4 regions of the Ferrimonas sp. YFM genome follow, and region 2 is predicted to be linked to each of the others. Evidence: predicted binding sites of a transcription regulator. Region 2 holds the regulator's gene; each other region holds the start of a gene.

Region 1 (4,677 bases), 1.2 Mb from region 2:
TCACTGGTCACTGGGTGGGCCAGCTCCAGCTTAACGGCGTGCAGGGCCTGACGACGGAAGCCTCTGAGCACGGTCTGCAACTCCTCACTGGCGCCCTTGGTAGGACGAGGGCGTCCCTGGTAGAGGGGATCGCCCACCAGAGGATGCTTGATGTGCGCCATATGTACCCGGATCTGGTGAGTACGCCCGGTCTCCAGTCGCAGGCGCAGTCTGGTGTGAGCACGGAACTTCTCAGCAATGCGGTAGTGGGTCACCGCAGGTTTGCCAATCTCGGTCACCGCCATGTGGGTACGCTTTTGAGGATGACGGCCAATGTTGGCATCCACACTGCCGCCAGCGGTCAGGGTGCCGTGGGCAATGGCTTCATACTCCCGGGTAATCTCCCTGGCCTGCAATTGAGCCACCAGATGGGTTTGCGCCGGAACCGTCTTGGCCACCACCATCAATCCAGTGGTGTCCTTATCCAGACGGTGAACAATGCCGGCCCGAGGCACATTGGCGATCTCGGGGCAGTGATACAAAAGCGCATTCAAAATGGTGCCGTCGGCGTTGCCCGCTCCAGGGTGCACCACCAGATCCGCTGGCTTGTTGATCACCAGGATATGGTCGTCCTCATAAACGATATCCAGCTCAATATCCTGAGGTTTGGAGCTCACCTCCTCCTCAAGGGTGGCTTGAATCGCCACCTGCTGATCCACCAACACCTTCTCCCTGGGTTTGGTGACGGTTTCTCCGTCCAGAGTCACCTGACCGGCCAGGATCCACTCCTTGATTCGGCTGCGCGAATAGTCGGGGAACAGATCGGCCAGAGCCTGGTCTAACCGCATACCTAGGTGCGTATTATCAATTACGCCATTTAATTCAACGTGTTGGGTCATATACTCTCGATGCGGCTGTAAAAGCTCGAAATCACTCGCAGTTCTGATAGAATCGCTCCAGCCGCAATTTTATCTCTTTTTGCAGCAGAACTTCACGATAATGATAAGGAATTGGTTCAAACAATGCGTAAACTAGCAGGCCCTTTGCTTCTCGCCTTGGCCGGCACCCTGATGATGGCCGGTTGCTCCTCAACCAAAGAGGGCCCTGATGCCTACGTCGTCGAAGACCGCTCCCCGGAAGCTCTGTATGGCGATGCCCGCCAGGCCATGGAAGCCGGCAACTTTACCAAGGCCTCCAAGGTTCTTGAAGCCCTGGATTCCAGATACCCCTTCGGCACCTACAAAACTCAGGTGCAGCTGGACCTGATCTACGCCTATTACAAGATGGCCGACACCGCCAGCGCCCTGGCGAACATCGACCGCTTTATCCGACTCAATCCTACCCACAAGGATATCGACTACGTCTACTACATGCGTGGTCTGGTGAACATGCAGGCGGACAGCTACCTGTTCCACGAACTGCTGGATATGGATCGCACCGACCGTGATCCTGAGAACGCCAAGGAAGCGTTCAAAGATTTTGAGAAGCTGGTAAAGACCTTCCCGGACAGCCGCTACGCCGCCGACGGCCGCCAGCGGATGATCGCCATCAAGAACCGTCTGGCAGAGTACTCCCTTCGAGTGGCGGAGTACTACGTCAAGATTGAAGCCTGGGTGGCCGCCGCCAACCGTGCCCAGCAGATTCTGGAAACCTACGCCGGCACCCCTGCAGTAGAGGGTGCGCTGGAGGTGATGGTTAAGAGCTACGAAGAACTGGGTCAGGAAAAATTGAAGCAGAACGTATTGACCGTTCTCAAGGCAACCTACCCGGAAAACAGTTTGGCAGACTGAGTCTGTGCAGAATCAAAAAAGGCGCCAACCGGCGCCTTTTTTTAATAAACCGCTTTCTTAGATGGCGTCTTCGTTCTCTTCACCGGTACGGATGCGAATCACCCGCTCAACGTCGGTGACGAAAATTTTGCCATCACCAATCTTACCGGTACGGGCAATATCAACGATCGCTTCAATGGCCTGGTCAACCAGCTCATCGGCAATCACCAGATCAATCTTCACCTTGGGCAGAAAATCCACCATATACTCGGCACCACGATACAGCTCAGTGTGTCCTTTCTGACGACCGAAGCCTTTGACTTCCTGAACCGTCATCCCATTCACACCGATCTCGCCCAGTGCCTCCCGAACATCATCCAGCTTAAACGGCTTGATGATCGCTTCAATCTTTTTCATCTGCCCTCACCCTTCGGCGCAGTCCGCGCCATTACACAACCATGCCAGCCTGTTGCCAGCTAAACTGATAAAGAGTGTAAGCGATTCAAATCGGGATAGGGAAGCCTGAAATGTTGCCTGGACGCTACGAGCAGGGGTTAACCCTGATCGAACTTATGATCGCATTGGCGGTTGCCGCCATCCTGTTACTCTGGGGCGCTCCCTCCATGCGCAGCCTGTTTGCAGATGCCCGAGCCAAGGCGAAAATCCATGCCCTCTACCACGACCTGACCCAGGCCCGTCACCTGGCTCTGAGCTACCAGGCCATGGTCACCCTATGCCCTGTCTCCACAAGCAACCAGTGTGATGGCAACTGGGGAGAAGGCTACCAGGTGTTTATCGACGCCCTCCCCCTGCAAACCCTGGACAGTGACGATCTTGTCATGTTCAGCCGCACGGGCATCGACTCTCAAGACCACCTGAAATACAGTGCCACGGTCAATGCGATCCGATTCGACCCCGAGGGGTTCACCGGCCAAAATGGCAGCTTCTACTACTGCAGCGATCAGCCACTGGTCAGCCACCCGGTGAAGGTGGTGATCAGCCGCACCGGACGGGTCAAGCTGGAAGAACATGACGGCAGCACCAGCTGCCAGTGATCATCTGGGCGTCAGTTGCTCCAGGGCCCGGGCTTTGGGAGAACGAAACCGCTCGCGGCCCGGCTGACACTCCATCACCCTCAGTATCTGTGCCGTCTCCTCGACCAGCCCCCGCCCGGGCAATTGCAGCTGTTCCTGACGGGCACGGCTGGGGTACCAGAGGAAAAACAGCACCCGCTCCCGACCCAGGCTGTCCTCCAGCCAGCATTTGTACTCCACCCTCATTGGCTGGCTCAGCATCAGAGGCAGAATCATCCACAACAGTTTCATTGCCAGCACTCCAGAGGAGTTCGCGCTCCGATTTCGTTCAGCGTGATGGCCGCACAGCCTGGGTCCACTGAGGCTTGTGCCCCCAAGGCCGTCGCCTTAAGCACAAAACCGTCGTTTCCCGCCGACTGAGCATCCAGGGAGTAACGACCACTGTCCACCAGCCAGGGATCGGCGCTCATCCCCAAGTTGGTCATATCATCGGTGTAGCTTTGATGATGGAGATAGTAACGTTCCTGCAGATTCGCCAGCTTCATCAGCGCCGCCACCGCCTCACTGCGATACCCGGTTGCCAGTTGCCCCCGGTAAGAGGGCAGAGCCAGTGTCATCAGCAACCCCAGAATGGCTACCACCAACATCAGCTCTATCAAACTGATGCCCCGCTGGGTCTTCATCACTCTCCTCCCTGGTAGTAATAGAGATACCTTGGCGCCAGCACCTTATCCGGATCGCCGCTGCCACTGTCACTGAGGTTGATCCCCTCCTCATCCAGGCTAAACCCCTGGCCTACCCCCACCAGGAATACCTTGGGATTCCACTCCGGATCCGTTCCGTCTGCCGGGGGCGGTACCACCACCTGGGGCGTATCCGGCAGGCGCGCCCCCAGGTTCAGGTATCTGTGGCGGTAACGATTCAGTCCCAGATGCAGATCCAGCACATAGAGCCGCCCCTGCCCTGCAGAGAGACAGCTGTCGGCCTGATTCTGGTTGCCGGGGACGAAGGTGGTGAAATAGGCGTTGCCGTTAAGAATGGTGGCCGCCGACAGCGCCTTTTCGTTCTGGCTCAGGCTCACTCGCCACCCCTGTTTACTGCCCGCCAGCAACTCCTGAACCAGGCGCTGTTCGGCGTCATCGGCCTGGCCTATGGGATCTGCGGTCACATCAAACAGCTGGCTCCAGGTAATGGCCGCAGGCACCTCACTGTGTCCCGGCTCAGAGCCACCATCGAAACTCTGGGGGTAGAGGTTCAGATCCCTCAAGACAAAGAGCCCATCCTGAGTGCCTGTTGCATTGGGGTGGGAGCGATTACCGCTGCCAATCACCACCGCATCATAGGGGCGCTCCGTGTTCACCACCCGGGTGACACTCTCGCCCTCTATAGTCTCAGTCAGCGACTCCTTCAGAAGGATCTTGGTCTGGGCGACCGCCACCTCGTGATGGAAGCGGCGATCATCGGCCTGGGTTGCCCCGCCAAGCTCGGCAAACTTAAACCCGGTCCAGGGGTGACTGCTGCGCAAGCCAGGCAGATCCATCCGCCAGACATTGCCGCCGGTGTCCGCCGCATACAGGCGATCCGTCAATCCGTCGCCATTCCCGTCCAGTGTGGCCACCCGGCCGGGGATGCTGTCTGAAAATCCCACCTGGGTGTGCCCCGCTTCTCCGCCCTCGGCGGAAAACCTGTGCACCAGCTCTCCGCTCTGGGCATCCAGCACAAACACCGCTCTTCCCAGATTGTCGGGGGAGCCAACAGTCTCCAGATCCTTATTGGTGTCGTATCCTCCACCGACGACCAGCACCGGTCTGGCGGACGCCGCCGACAGATTGCCGCTTGGATGATCCGGTATACGCGTTATCACAGGCTCGGACCAGCTCTGTCCCAGCAGAGAC
Region 2 (4,677 bases):
AATTAAAGAGTCAGGTAAATGCCATCTATGAAACCCATTAAACTGCTTCTGGCCGCCATGATGCTGCTGGGCAGCACCGGCGCCGCAGCCCTGGACAGCGACATTCACGAGAAAGTGGAGGTCAAAGCCGATAACTCCAGGGCGGATCTGCCCAACGGCATGCTGATCTACTCGGGCCGGGTTCGCATCACCCAGGGCACCCTGCTGATCAACGCCGACGAACTGCGTGCCGAAGCCACCGACGACAAGGTGGTGACCACCCTGATCGCCTCCGGTTCTCCCGCCACCTATCAACAGATGATGGAGAACGGCAAGCTGGCCCAGGCCGAAGCCGCCGAAATTCGCTACGACATCCAGAAGCGCATCCTGACCCTGAAGGGGAAAGCGGAGATGCGCCAGTCCGGCAGCCTGGTCCAGGGCGACACCATCCAGTACGACCTGGAGAAGCAGATGCTGGTGGCCGAAGGCAACAAGGATGAGCAGATCACCACCATCTTCCAGCCTGCAGAAACCGATCTCAAATCCCTGGCCGAGCCCAAGGAAAAGAAAGAGGGTGAGAAGCAGCAATGACCCGCTCAACCCTGACCGCAGAGAAACTGGCCAAGGCCTACAAGGGCCGGGAAGTGGTCAAGAACGTTGGCCTTGAGGTCAGCACCGGCCAGATCGTCGGCCTGCTGGGCCCCAACGGCGCCGGCAAGACCACCACCTTCTACATGGTGGTGGGCCTGGTGCAGAACGACCGGGGCCGGATCCTCATTGACGGCGAGGAGATCACCCTGCTGCCGATGCACAGCCGTGCCCGCAAGGGGATTGGCTACCTGCCTCAGGAATCCTCCATCTTCCGCAAGCTGTCGGTGTACGACAACCTGATGGCGGTGCTGCAGACCCGCAAGGGCCTGAGCCAGTCCCAGCGGGTAGAGAAGCTGGAACAGCTTCTGGAGGAGTTCAACATCACCCACATCCGCGACAGCCTGGGAATGAGCCTGTCCGGCGGCGAGCGCCGCCGGGTAGAGATCGCCCGGGCCCTGGCTGCCGATCCCAAGTTCATCCTGCTGGACGAGCCCTTCGCCGGCGTCGACCCCATCTCGGTGATCGACATCAAGAAGATCATCCAGCACCTGAGAGATCGCGGCCTGGGCGTACTGATCACCGACCACAATGTTCGGGAGACTCTGGACGTCTGTGAACACGCCTACATCGTCAGCCACGGCGAGCTGATCGCCCAGGGTGAACCCGCCGCCATCCTAGAGAACAAGCTGGTGCGCTCGGTATACTTGGGCGACCAGTTCAAGCTATAGTAATTTGAACTCCCGACCAGGAATACAACCGGAAATAACAAGAAGGAATAAGGACAGGTTGTTGTAAATGAAGACTTCTCTACAGCTAAAGCTGGGACAGCAGCTCACCATGACCCCGCAGTTGCAACAGGCCATTCGCCTGCTGCAACTGTCGACGCTGGATCTCCAACAGGAGATTCAGGAGGCTCTGGATGCCAACCCCCTGCTTGAGGTCGAGGAGGATCTCAGCCCAGCCGTCCCCGACACCCCGGACACCGCCACCCGGGATGAGTTGGAGCCCGCTCCGGAAGCCGCCAGCCTGGACACCAGCGAGGCCCTGAGTCAGACCGACATGCCCGATGACCTTCAGGTCGACACCTCCTGGGACGAATACTACACCTCCTCCCCGGCCCCCATGTCCAGCCGGGAAGACGACATGCCCTTTCAGGGCAGCACCGGCGACAGCCTTCAAAGCCATCTGCTGTGGCAGATGGAACTGACCCCCATGTCCGATACCGACCGCGCCATCGCGGTGGCCATCATTGATGCCACCGACGAACGCGGCTACCTGACCCAGACCGCCGAAGACATTCTCGAAGCCATGGGCGACGATGAGGTGGAGCTGGACGAGGTGGAAGCGGTGCTCAAGCGGGTGCAACGATTCGATCCTGTGGGCGTCTGTGCCCGGGATCTGGCCGAGTGCCTGCTGGTGCAACTGAGTCAGTTTGATGGGGGAACCCCCTGGCTGGCAGAGGCCAGGATGCTGATCCAGGAGCACATGGATCTGCTGGCCAATCGCGACTTCCGCGGCCTGATGCGCAAGACCCGCCTCAAGGAGGAGGAGCTCAAAGAGGCGATGGAGCTGATCCAGACCCTCAACCCGCGTCCCGGCAGCGCCCTGGTCAGCGATAACGACCAGTACGTGATTCCCGATGTGGCGGTCTCCAAGCGCAAGGGGCGCTGGGTAGTGGAACTCAATCCGGACACCATGCCCAAGATCCGCATCAACGAACAGTATGCGGCCCTGAGCCGCAACAGCCGCAATCAGGCAGACAGCCAATTCGTTCGCGGTCACCTGCAGGAAGCCAAGTGGTTCCTGAAGAGCCTGGAGAGCCGCAACGACACCCTGCTCAAGGTGGCCAACTGCATCGTCCAGTTCCAGCAAGGCTTCCTGGAGTATGGTGACGAGGCGATGAAGCCCATGGTGCTCAACGATGTGGCGGAAGCGGTGGACATGCACGAGTCCACTATCTCCCGGGTGACCACCCAGAAATACATGCATACGCCCCGTGGCATCTTCGAGCTGAAATACTTCTTTTCCAGCCACGTCAGCACCGACAGTGGCGGCGAGTGCTCATCCACGGCAATTCGTGCTTTAATTAAAAAATTGGTTGCTGCTGAGAATCCTAAAAAACCTCTCAGTGACAGCAAAATGGCGGAGCTGCTGGCAGAACAGGGAATCAAGGTGGCGAGACGGACCATCGCCAAGTACAGGGAAGCCCTGGGCATAGCTCCATCCAATCAGCGGAAACAGCTGTAACCAGCAAAAAAGGAGGAACCTATATGCAAATCAATCTGACCGGTCATCACGTCGAGATCACAACCGCTCTGAGAGATTATGTGCACACCAAGTTCGACAAGCTGGAGCGCCACTTTGACCATATCTCCAATGTCTACGTGGTGCTGAATGTGGAGAAAGCACAGCAAACCGCCGAAGCCAAACTGAACCTGAGTGGCCGCGAAGTGTACGCGACCCACCACCACGACAACATGTACGCTGCCATCGACGGCCTGATCGACAAGCTGGACCGTCAGGTTATCAAGCATAAAGAGAAAATTTCACGCCATTAATCATGGACATAACCACGTTACTCAGCCCGGAGTGCGCCACCATCGCCGCTCCGGGCCTTAGCAAAAAGCGCGCCCTGGAGATGATCTCCCAACTGGCGGGCGAGCATCACGGCAGTCTCAACCCCCAGCAGCTGTTCGAAAGCCTGCTGGCCAGGGAGAGGATGGGCAGCACCGGCATCGGCAAGGGAATCGCCCTGCCCCATGGCCGGCTGGCGAACATCGAGCGCCCCATCGCCGTGTTCATCAAGTGCGACGAAGCGATCCCCTTCGACGCCATCGATGGCAAGCCAGTGGACCTGCTGTTTGCCCTGTTTGTCCCCGAGGACGCCGTACAGGAGCACCTGGCCACTCTGGCCGCCATGGCCAAGACCCTGCAGGACAAAGAGACCTGCCGGGCACTGCGCAAATGCAGCAATGACTCTGAGCTCTATGCCCTGGTGACCTCGTGAAACTGATCATCCTCTCCGGACGTTCCGGTGCCGGCAAATCCGTCGCCCTCCGGGTCCTCGAAGACCTGGGCTGCTACTGTGTCGACAACCTGCCCGCGGTGATGCTGCCCTCCCTGGTGGAGGAGATGCTGGATCAATGCGACACCCTGGCGGTCAGCCTGGACATCCGCAACCTGCCGGACCAGGCGGAACAGATTCCTGAGATACTCAAGCACCTGCCGGATTCCATCGAGCGACAGATCTACTTCCTGGATGCGTCGGATGCCAGCCTGATCAAGCGCTACAGCGAGACCCGCAGACTGCATCCCCTGTCGCGCAGCGGCACTTCCCTGGCGGAGGCGATCGCCTCAGAGACCCAACTGCTGGCCCCCATTCGCGACCTGGCCGACCACAGTTTCATGACCGATGGCCTGTCGGTCCATCAGTTGGCCGACGAGATGCGTACCCGACTGCTGGGGCAGGCGGAACGGGAACTGCTGCTGGTGTTTGAGTCCTTCGGATTCAAGCATGGCATCCCCAAGGATGCGGACTACGTGTTCGACGTACGCTTTCTGCCCAACCCTCACTGGGATCCCGCCCTGCGTCCCCTCACCGGCCTGGACAAGCCGGTGCAGCGCTACTTCGCCAAGGAGTGGATGGTGGCGCGCTTTATCGAACACACCGAAAACTTTCTGCTCAACTGGCTGCCGATGCTGGAGCGCAACAACCGCGCCTACCTGACCATCGCCATCGGCTGTACCGGCGGCCAGCACCGCAGCGTCTACATCGCCGAACAGCTGGAGCAACGCTTCCGCCAGCGGCAGAAGCAGACCTCGGTCCGTCATCGTGAACTGGACAAACGTGAAGCTGACAAGAACCCTTAAGGTGGTCAACAAGCTGGGCCTGCACGCCCGCGCCGCCACCCGGCTGGCGCAGCTGGCCCACAACTACGACGCCCACATTCAGGTGGTCCATGGAGACCAGAGCGCCAGTGCCGACAGCGTGCTGGGGCTGCTGATGCTGCAAACCTGTCAGGGACAGGAGGTGACGGTGATCTGCGAAGGCCAGGACGCCGAGCCCGCCCTGGAAGCGGTCACCCAACTGTTCAGCGGGCGATTCGA
Region 3 (4,677 bases), 1.9 Mb from region 2:
TGCAGATCTGGTTCACCATCTTGCACAGCTGACCGCTGCCCACGGACCCCATCAGCTCGGCGCAGCGGGCATAGGCATCTATCACAGGTCGGGCACGCTCGAACTGCTCGGGTTCACCACCGGCCATGACGGTCAACACGCCATTTTCCGCACCCGCCTGACCACCGGAGACCGGCGCATCCACAAAGCCAACACCCTGCTCCCCAGCCTTGGCTGCCAACTCTCTGGCCACATCGGCAGAGGCCGTGGTGTGATCCACCAGCACCGCACCTGAGCTCATCCCCGCCAGGGTGCCATGCTTGCCAGCCACCACCTGACGAAGGTCATCGTCATTACCCACGCAGACGAAGACAAACTCACACCCCTGGGCAGCGTCCTTTGGGGTCAGGGTATAACTGCCGCCATACTGCTCCTGCCAACGCTGCGCCTTGGCGGTGGTACGGTTATAGACGGTGACATCATGCCCCGCTTGCTGCAGGTGACCCGCCATGGGGTAACCCATGACGCCCAATCCAATAAAGGCAACCTTGGCCATTGTTTTCCCTCTGAACAACGAAAGTGGATTCATTGTGTGCCAGATAGGCCAGGATTGCGAGCCTGTAAAAAGTAAAAGAGTAGAGCAGGCAAGCGCTTATTCCGGGCACTACGCCCCTTGCCTGCTCAGCAAGGTCAGTGGCTACAACTCCCACTCAATGCGCTCAGCCGGCATGCTGAACACCTGTTGCAGCGGCGTGGATTCTCCGTGGTACCACACCTCCACCAGCAGCTCCTGCTGCTCGTCCGCGGCCATCAGTTCCGCCTTGAACTGACCCGCATCGGTGACCCCGGCCGCCAGTCGGTTTTGGTAATCCGGCTGAAAACTTCCGCCAATGGAGTCAAACACAGAGTAAAGCGCCACATAGGCGGAGCGGCCGGGATCCACGGTCACACTGACCGACAGCTCACTGCTGCTGGCAAAATCCATCTGAGGTGACGCCACCAGATCCGCGGTGGTTTGAGGCTCTTCAGGAGCATCAGGTGTCGCCGGGGTGTCCGGAGTGGTCGGTGTCGAGGGGGTGTCCGGCACCGCCGGCGTATCCGGAGCGGGTGCACTGCCCCCGCCACCGCCTCCCCCACCACAGGCGCAGAGAAACAGGGTGAGCACTGCTAGGTTGAAACTCTTCATAATCCATCTCCTCAATCAAACAGCTTCTGCTGGACGCCATTACTCTTCTGATGCCAGTCGGTGTACTGGCCACCGTCATACTCCAGGTACTTCTCGAAGTCCGGGTAGGTCTGCAGCAGGTCCTCCTGCTCGGCGGGATAGCTCCATTGGTGGCTGAATTCCAGAGCCCAGGGCAGGCTGTTGCTGGTGCGGTAGTAGCGACCGCTGCCCGGCGCACTGTCATCCTGCTCGGTACCAAAGTAGAGGTCGCTGGCCAGATCCGTGGGGGGATAATCCGCCATGTGGATCTCCAGGCCGCGACCGGGAGCACCATCGAAGCCGGTTCTCGCCTTGCCCGGGGTCGCGAAGATAAAGGGATCAAAGGGTGCCCTGGGCATGGCATTGGCCGGAATGCCATCGGCGAAATGGATATCCAGCTCGAAGCTCATCTGAATCGCTTCGTCACACCCCACAATGGTGCGGTAGTAAAGGCAATTGGTGGTGACTTCGGTCTTAAGATCCTCGCTGATGACAAACACCGCATTGCTTTGCCCCGCTTCCAGACCCGCCCCTTCCACCGAGCCACTGGTCTTAATCAGCGTCGAGTCACTGCGGATGTTGCCTCGGCTGATGCCTGGCAGATGCAGTGCCAAGCCGTTGTGATAGGCAGCGCCAGCGGCGCGCAGCTGTCCGGTGACCTTGAGGCGGGTGATCTCGCCTGACTGCAGATACTGGATAAACTTGAGATCCACCACCACGTCGTTCATGTCGTAGTCGGGCATTCTGGGCCAACGGTCCTCAAAGGCGACGGTGGCCCAGCCACTGCTTGGGTAGGGGATCTGGGTGACCCCAGGTGCCAGCACGGCTTCAGCGTAATCTTCCACCTCGCCGTCCGGCGCCCCTCCTCGGGAGCGAACCCCGGCGGCAGAAGCGATGCGGAAGCGGGTCTGCACCACACCGGACGCATCGGCGGGCACCGCCACCTGGATATCACTGCTGCCAACGGCCAGCCACTCATCCTGTACCGCGTGTTCTCCGGCATCGTCAAAGTCGCCGTCACTGTTCCAGTCGAAAAAGCCCTGCAGGTAACCGGCTTGTCGGCCCACCGACACCCCTATGATGGCGGTCTGGCCCGCAGTCAGGCCGTTTTTAAAGCTGATGCCATCCTCATCATTGAGCCCATCAGACTCATCGCTCCTCGGCGACTTGAAACCGTCCGGTTCCGCGTCCACCTGACTGCCAAGCATGGGGCCTTGCGGCTCCAGGCTGTGTCGGGCGCCATTCTCCTCCATGGTGGTACCGTAGCTGTCCGGCGCATCACCAAAGTCGACGTTGTTAGCCACCACAGGCGCGATGGCACAGCGCGCGCCATCGTTCTGATTGGAGCTGGGGCCATTGGCATAGAACTCGGCGGTGGGATCGAGCTGTTCAGGATTGCGCAGATCCAGGCGGAAGATATTGCCGTCCTGATTGCGACTGATGTAGTAGTAGCCACTCTTATCGAAATAGCCGGCGCCAAAGGTGCCGGTGACGCCGCTGTAACCCAGGATCTCGCGGCTGCCGTCGCCGATGTCAACCTGATACACGGCGCCGCTGCTGTTATCCACGGCATAGAGCTCGCCATCGTCCGGGTGGAAGGCGAAGTCGGTGAGGTTCATGGACGTATCGGCCCCCTGAATCTTCACCGCCTGCAGATAGTTCGGGTCTGAGGCGGTCAGGGAGATGGCGTAGAGACCGTGATTCCTGTGATAGATCCAGTAGGTGTTTTCATGCACATCCCCCACATAGAAGTGCACCCCTGACGGCAGGCCTGTGACCCCCAGGATCTCAGCCTCATAATCACTGCCCACCCGAACCACATTAAGCTGGCTTTTGCTGAAGCCATAGATGTAGTTGTCGGTCTGATTGAAACCAATGGCATTCACGTTGCCCGGAAGGGTCAGGTCCTCCTTCAAAACCTGGTAATCACCGGTCACCAGATCGACCCCATACACCGTGGTGTCCTTCTGAAACAGAAAGGCTTCTGTTGGGCAGTTGTTAAAGGGCGTCGCCGCCGCCCCAGCTGACACCGCCATTAAAAGTGTGGCTAATCGAAACATCTCATCCCCTCCAGGCATAGGTTTGAAAGGGATAAAGAAATTTCCATGCCAAGATGAAAAACTCAATCAAGTCAGCACTTTGAAAAATATGACGCTGATGTTTTTGCATTATGCAACCGGCAAATATGCAAAAAAATCGCCACTGAGTGGCATTCACTGTTGATCTTGATGTGAAAAAACGCCAACAATAATTATCTCTAATGAGTGGGCCTCCCTATTCAGCCCCTCTTTTTCTAATTTATTTGTGCCAGAGTTTTATTAGGGACAGCTTTATGAAACTGCAACTGGAAGCAGTCAGAGCCTTCGTTGCTGCCGCGGATGAGGGATCCTTTACCGCCGCAGGAAGACAATTAAAAAAGACCCAAGCTGCCATCAGCCAACAGGTACAAAACCTGGAAATTGATTTGGGTTTTGATCTCTTTAGCCGGCAAGGGAAATACCCAAAACTGACGGAGAAAGGCCAGAGACTGCTCAAAGATGCCAGGATGATGCTCTCCCAGGTAGAGCACTTTTCCGAGCAAGCGCGCTCCCTTGAAGGGGTGGCCGAGCCCCGCCTGCGCATCGGTGTCGACCCCTTAGTCGGCACACCTGAGCTGCTCACCATCATGTCAGAGTTTGCTGAAACCTTTCCCCACGTAGAGCTCTACCTGGTTCAGCAAAACAGTCAGTCTCTTTTGCAAAAAATTGATGATGGACAGCTAGATGCGGTTCTTGGCCTGTTCCCAAAGACCGACATGGTGGACTTTACCTCGGTGGATGCTTTTCAGATAAGCAGTCACTGGGTTGCTTCTCCCCAGCTGGCCGAATCCCTGGGGCAACCCATCCGCTACGCCAGTCTGTGCCACTCGAGGCTGCTGCTGCCCACCAACCTGCCGGAGCAATCCATGCGCAAAATGACCGATATGGTGCAGGTGTGGCAGGTGGAAGACCTCAATACACTATTGAGCTTCTGTCGAAGCGGCATAGGCATCTCCTGCCTGCCTGATTTCGTAATTAAACAGGATCTGGAGAACAATAAACTGACCCCTATCCAGTTCGATTTTGACCGAATTTCTCATTTTGACTGGCGTGCTACATTGCTTTGGCCCAATGGCCATCAATTCCACGATGCCGGGCTGTGGCTCTTTAATAAACTGGCGCACGTCCGTCAATAATTCCTGCCTCATCAAATTTGATGATTTTTCCATGGGAGCGAAACTCTTTCGCTCCCATTTTCGTCTATACTCCCCTTGTAATATCCAACAATTCCCCTGACTCACCTGTACCAAATGGTATATACATCAAATTTTCACATTAAATCAGGTGGAACCCACCAAGAACTAACCCGTTGAAAATACTATATTCAGCAAACTTTCCATAAGCCACTCTTATAGAACCCATCTTTTTAAGATTTCAGCATCTCAATAACATCAATTCCGTGATTCATTCACGCCT
Region 4 (4,677 bases), 310 kb from region 2:
CCGTCTTCGTCGCTGCTCACCTCCAGCTGGCTGAGGAAATCCATCAGGTCCTGAGAGGGGGCGCTGCGCAGCAGGGCCGCCAGCAACTGGTAAATGTCGGCGCGGAACTGTTGCAACTCAGGCACCACTCGATTTTGCTGTTGTTCTGTCATGATTACCTCTGTTTAAACGCGCAGTTGCTTCTCAGGATCGTTCAGGATGTCTTCAAACATGTCTTTGACTCTGCAGTCTTCACACATCTGAATACGCTTGATGGCATCACCGGCAAAGGCGGTGTGGTTCTGCATCTGGGCGGTGATCTTGTTGATCACTGCGGCGGTGGCAAAGGCCTTGCCACAGCGGATACATTCAAAAGGTGGCTCCTCATGCAGTACCCGGGGTTGCTGACGCAGCTCCCGGTCCAGGGTCACCTGGCTGACAAGAGTAATGGCCTTTTCAGGACAGGCCTGCTCACACAGACCGCACTGAACGCAGGACTGCTCGGTAAAGTTGAGGGCCGGCATGTCACCGCCGTCGGTCAGGGCGCGGGGCGGACACAGGGCGGAGCAGCTCTGACACAGGGTGCACTTGTCGGTGTCCACCACCACCTTGCCGTAGGGCAGGTGTGGGATGGTCAGGGTGTCCTGATTGTCTGCGGCGCAACCATTGAGGTGATCCAGGCCGTTGTAGAAGGCATCACGCTTTGCCAGGCTGGCCGGGTAAGCGGCGATGGCCAGCTCGGGCCACTGGGCAGACTCGGCCACCTTGGCGGCCAGCTGCGGCAGCTGCTCCACACTCATCAGCTCGATGCGACCCGGCAGGCCGATGGCCTCCAAAAGCTCGGCAGCCAGGGCCTGCTCCCGGGTCATCAGCGCCATCAGGGTGGGCGGAGTCACGTCGGTGGTCAGCACCACCACCTGGCGGGCGCCCCAGGCCAGGGCGGAGAACCAGCTGTCGGTAGCGGCAACGGCGATCTCCTCCAGGGCCACGGGCAGCACTTCACCCGGCAGCGCCTGCATCTGCTTCAGCGCCTCGTCGCCGGCACTGGCGTCATGGAGCAGCACCACGGGGCGGTTGTCCGCCAGTTCGATGTATCGGGTGATCAGTCGCTTCAGGTAATCCTGCAGGGTGGCCGGTGCAGGCTGGTCATAACTGATGGCACCGGTGGGGCAGGCATTGGCACAGCTGCCGGCACCATGACACAGGTTGTGGTCGACCACGATCTGGTTGTCGACACTGGCGATGGCGTCGGCCGGGCAGAAGTTGAGGCAGCGGGTACAGCCATTGATGCCACTGCCATGGTGGGCACAGATGTCCGCATTGATCTTCACATAGCGGGGCTTGGAAAACTCCCCCACCAGTTCAGGCAGTTGGGACAGCGCCGCCGCCAGCTTGTTGGCGTCCTCGCCCACGTGAAAGTAGCCCGGAGGCAGCAGCTCCAGAGTCAGGCTGGGGCTCTGCCCCAGGTCCAGCACCAGGTCATAGTGGGGACGGCGTACCGCAGCGGGCGCCAGTTCCAACTCCTTGTCGCTCTCCTTGATGAAGGCCTGGTACTGACCCAGGAAACCTTTCAGGCGAACCTGCTTGCTGTAGTAGCTGGGCAGGCTTTCGGTGCGCTCCACCGCATCCATTACTCGGGCCAGGTGATCTTCATCCTGGCTGGTGATGGGGTCGGTGGCCACCAGAGTCACGGAGGCCATGCCGTCGAGATCGGCGGCGGCCAGGCGAATGGCGTCCTCCGGCCCGAGAATCAAAAGGTGGCCGGCGGTAGTGTAGGTAACCGTCTGCGGGATCAGGTTCTCCAGCATCTGGACCTGAGCCAGCGCCTGTTCGGCGTATTGGGTATTGCTCACTGTGCGTTCCTGTTTCTTTGTTGCCATCGCCACCCTGTGTCTGTGCCGGATGGTCGTGACTGTGGATTCTTTTTTATACCGTTGATCAGCAAAGGCTGTACCAACAACTCACCTCAGAGGCTGACTTCAAGCCCGGTCAGCTCTGCTGAGTTGGGTCATCCTGTTCGACCTCTGGGTCAAGATGTCCCTGCTCCCCGTCGGCACCGGGTAATTCTGGCTGGTTTTCCTCGCCTTCGCCGGATTCCTGCTCGGCCTTCGCCAGGGCTTCCCGGCGACGCTCCTCCTCCAGCGCCTTATCCAGATGGCGGAACACCTGAGTGGCCACCTCTTTGGCCACCTGAGCACTGAGCTTGGGTTGATCGCTGTAATCCAGGGCGTACTCCGCCATGCCGTCGGTGATGTTGTATTGAGGCTGACTCCACAAGGCTCGCAAGGCATCACGCTTCTTGGTGGGGTCGACCCCCTCCTTCAGAAACGCAGCGAAACTGCCCCCCTCCTCGATGGCGTCCGGGTCCGGCAGCGCTTCGGCCTCCTCTTCGGAGCTGGCTTCCGCCTCCTCAGCCTCCCCGTCGACCGCCTCTTCCGCCTCTTTGGCCAGAGCCTGCTCTTTGGCCGCCAACTCTTCAGCAGCCTGCTCCTCGGCCAGGCGCTCCTCCTCCTGCTCCTCCTTGACCTTGGTCAGCCGCTGTTGCCAGCGGGAAAGCAGGCCAGGCTTAGGGTCGGTCATGGCGTTTCTCCCGGCGCTCTTTCATCTCTCCGCGCACATCGATGTGCTTACGGCGATGGGCGCAGATCTGCTGTTCGCCATGGCGGGTAATAAAGGCCTCAATCCAGCACCCCACCGCCTTGGGCAGCGGATAGGTAAACACCGGCTGATCGCTCTCCAGGCAGCCTGCGGCAATATTCTGGTTGGCGGTCACCAGCATGGGGATCGGCTGGCCAGATTCATCTTCGTCGCACACCACAAACAGCAGAGGGTTATCCAGGTCCAGGTTGAGGCGGTAGTTGGCCCGCTCATCCAGGTGCAGCTCCAGCCCCACCAGGGTGGCACCCTCGACCTGCTCGGCATCGCCGGGAAGCAGCGCATCCACCGACCAGCGGGTCTCGCTCCAGCGGCCCATGGTGACCTGTTCGGATTTCAGCTTGACCTGAAGCGGCCAGATGTTTTCGGTTCGTTGCATCGGTTCCTCGCCCTGTGATGGCTGTTCCGCACTTAAGTGTGCTCCAGAGGCTGCAAAAACCGTTCCAACGCAAAATGGGGGTGAATGCGTGAGAATGATCACATCCCCACAGTCTGAAAGGACATTTTGTCCCAACCGGGTCAGGGTGTTGGGTCAAACTGGTCGAAATGGAGTGACCCCATTCACAGAGTTGGGGCCCTCAAGCCCCTAAATGCTGGAACAGTTTTTGCTAACAAATCACTAGAGTTTGTAGATCCCCTTGAACAGAAGAACCTCTATGCCCCAATTCAGTCGAACCGACACCGATGCCCCGTTGACCAAGACGGTGGAGGCCATCGATGCCACCGGCCAGCGCCTGGAGAAGCAGATCGCCTGTGAGCGGCCCCTGACCCTCTACCTCAACTGGCAACCCATAGTGACCCTGATGACCCTGGGCGCCCGGCCCGAGAAACTGGCCCTGGGTTACCTGAAAAATCAGGGCTTCATCAGCGATGTGGACAAGGTGGAGTCGGTGATCGTCGACTGGTCCGTCAGCTCCGCCGCGGTGATCACCAGCGAGTCCATCGAGGGGCTGCAGGAGAAGCTGAGCGAAAAGACCGTGACCTCAGGCTGCGGCCAGGGCTCGGTATTTGGCAGCTTCATGGCCGATGTGGACAACATCCGCCTGAAGGTACCCAGCCTGAAGCAGTCCACCATCTACGGTCTGCTGAAGAATCTCGGTGAGTACAACGAAACCTACAAGAACGCCGGGGCGGTGCACGGTTGCGGTGTCTGCCAGCAGACCGAGATCCTCTCCTTCGTAGAGGACATCGGCCGCCACAACGCCGTAGACACCCTGGCGGGGGAACTGTTTCTCAAACGTCAGTCCGGCGATGACCTGATCTTCTACACCACGGGTCGCCTCACCTCGGAGATGGTGATCAAGGTGGCCAAGATGGGCATTCCGGTGCTGGTCTCCCGCTCCGGCATTACCGAGATGGGTCTGGAACTGGCGCAGAAGCTGGGCATCACCCTGGTCTCCCGGGCCAAGGGGCGTCACTTCCTGGTCTACAACGGCGCTGAAACCATAGAATTCGATGAGGTCCCCGCATGACGACGGAACGCGAAAACCTGTTTATGAACGCCAAGGAGGTTGCCGAGTATCTCGATCTGAACGAGAAAAAGGTGTACGCCATGGCCAACGAGCAGCAGTTGCCCGGCACCAAGGTGACAGGTAAGTGGCTGTTTCCCAAGCCGATGATCGACCGCTGGGTGATGGAGTCCTGCCACTTTGGCATGCTCTCCGACCGGCTGATCATCACCGGCAGCGACGACCCGCTGCTGCAGTGGGTGATCAACCGTCTGGGGAGACGCATCGAATCCGCCGGGCTGGTGAACTACTGCTCCACCGGCTCCAAGCTGGGCCTGAATCAGCTGGCCCGCGGCCACGCGGATGTCTGCGCCATGCATTGGGGCGAGGAATCCGAGCGGGATCTGCGCCACACCGCCCTGCTCAAGCGCCACCCTCAGTTCAAACAGTGGGTGATGGTTCACGCCTGCAGCCGGGATTACGGCCTGATGATGCGCAGCGACCATCAGCATCTGTGTCACGACCTCAGTGAAACCCTGGCCCTGCGCTACCGCTGGGTGGCCCGTCAGGAGGGCGCCGGTGCCCGTCATCACTT

The links. Region 2 encodes sigma-54, which starts transcription at its own class of promoters, with help from an activator protein. Its sites were predicted from a motif close to GTTGGCACGNNNNTNGNNT; they were not measured.
Region 1: the regulator sigma-54 is predicted to act here: its motif matches at 2,207-2,225, upstream of QUE41_RS03340 (P-II family nitrogen regulator).
Region 3: the regulator sigma-54 is predicted to act here: its motif matches at 3,278-3,296, upstream of QUE41_RS06680 (LruC domain-containing protein).
Region 4: the regulator sigma-54 is predicted to act here: its motif matches at 3,227-3,245, upstream of QUE41_RS20865 (formate dehydrogenase accessory sulfurtransferase FdhD).

The regions. Positions count from the first base shown of each region.
Region 1 covers NZ_AP027368.1:698,466-703,142, reverse strand. The annotation lists gene rluD (23S rRNA pseudouridine(1911/1915/1917) synthase RluD) at 1-878, opposite strand, end outside; gene QUE41_RS03345 (outer membrane protein assembly factor BamD) at 1,002-1,769, shown strand; gene QUE41_RS03340 (P-II family nitrogen regulator) at 1,827-2,165, opposite strand; gene QUE41_RS03335 (GspH/FimT family pseudopilin) at 2,276-2,803, shown strand; gene QUE41_RS03330 (TapY2 family type IVa secretion system protein) at 2,804-3,073, opposite strand; gene QUE41_RS03325 (type IV pilin protein) at 3,070-3,465, opposite strand; gene QUE41_RS03320 (pilus assembly protein) at 3,465-4,677, opposite strand, start outside.
Region 2 covers NZ_AP027368.1:4,202,622-4,207,298, forward strand. The annotation lists gene lptC (LPS export ABC transporter periplasmic protein LptC) at 1-41, shown strand, start outside; gene lptA (lipopolysaccharide transport periplasmic protein LptA) at 28-570, shown strand; gene lptB (LPS export ABC transporter ATP-binding protein) at 567-1,298, shown strand; gene QUE41_RS19455 (RNA polymerase factor sigma-54) at 1,366-2,817, shown strand; gene hpf (ribosome hibernation promoting factor) at 2,841-3,128, shown strand; gene ptsN (PTS IIA-like nitrogen regulatory protein PtsN) at 3,131-3,577, shown strand; gene rapZ (RNase adapter RapZ) at 3,574-4,440, shown strand; gene QUE41_RS19475 (HPr family phosphocarrier protein) at 4,418-4,677, shown strand, end outside.
Region 3 covers NZ_AP027368.1:1,412,694-1,417,370, reverse strand. The annotation lists gene QUE41_RS06690 (NAD(P)-dependent oxidoreductase) at 1-535, opposite strand, end outside; gene QUE41_RS06685 (hypothetical protein) at 677-1,165, opposite strand; gene QUE41_RS06680 (LruC domain-containing protein) at 1,177-3,243, opposite strand; gene QUE41_RS06675 (LysR family transcriptional regulator) at 3,444-4,397, shown strand.
Region 4 covers NZ_AP027368.1:4,511,973-4,516,649, forward strand. The annotation lists gene QUE41_RS20845 (TorD/DmsD family molecular chaperone) at 1-152, opposite strand, end outside; gene QUE41_RS20850 (4Fe-4S binding protein) at 165-1,859, opposite strand; gene QUE41_RS20855 (DUF3306 domain-containing protein) at 1,969-2,559, opposite strand; gene QUE41_RS20860 (DUF3305 domain-containing protein) at 2,546-3,013, opposite strand; gene QUE41_RS20865 (formate dehydrogenase accessory sulfurtransferase FdhD) at 3,291-4,106, shown strand; gene QUE41_RS20870 (substrate-binding domain-containing protein) at 4,103-4,677, shown strand, end outside.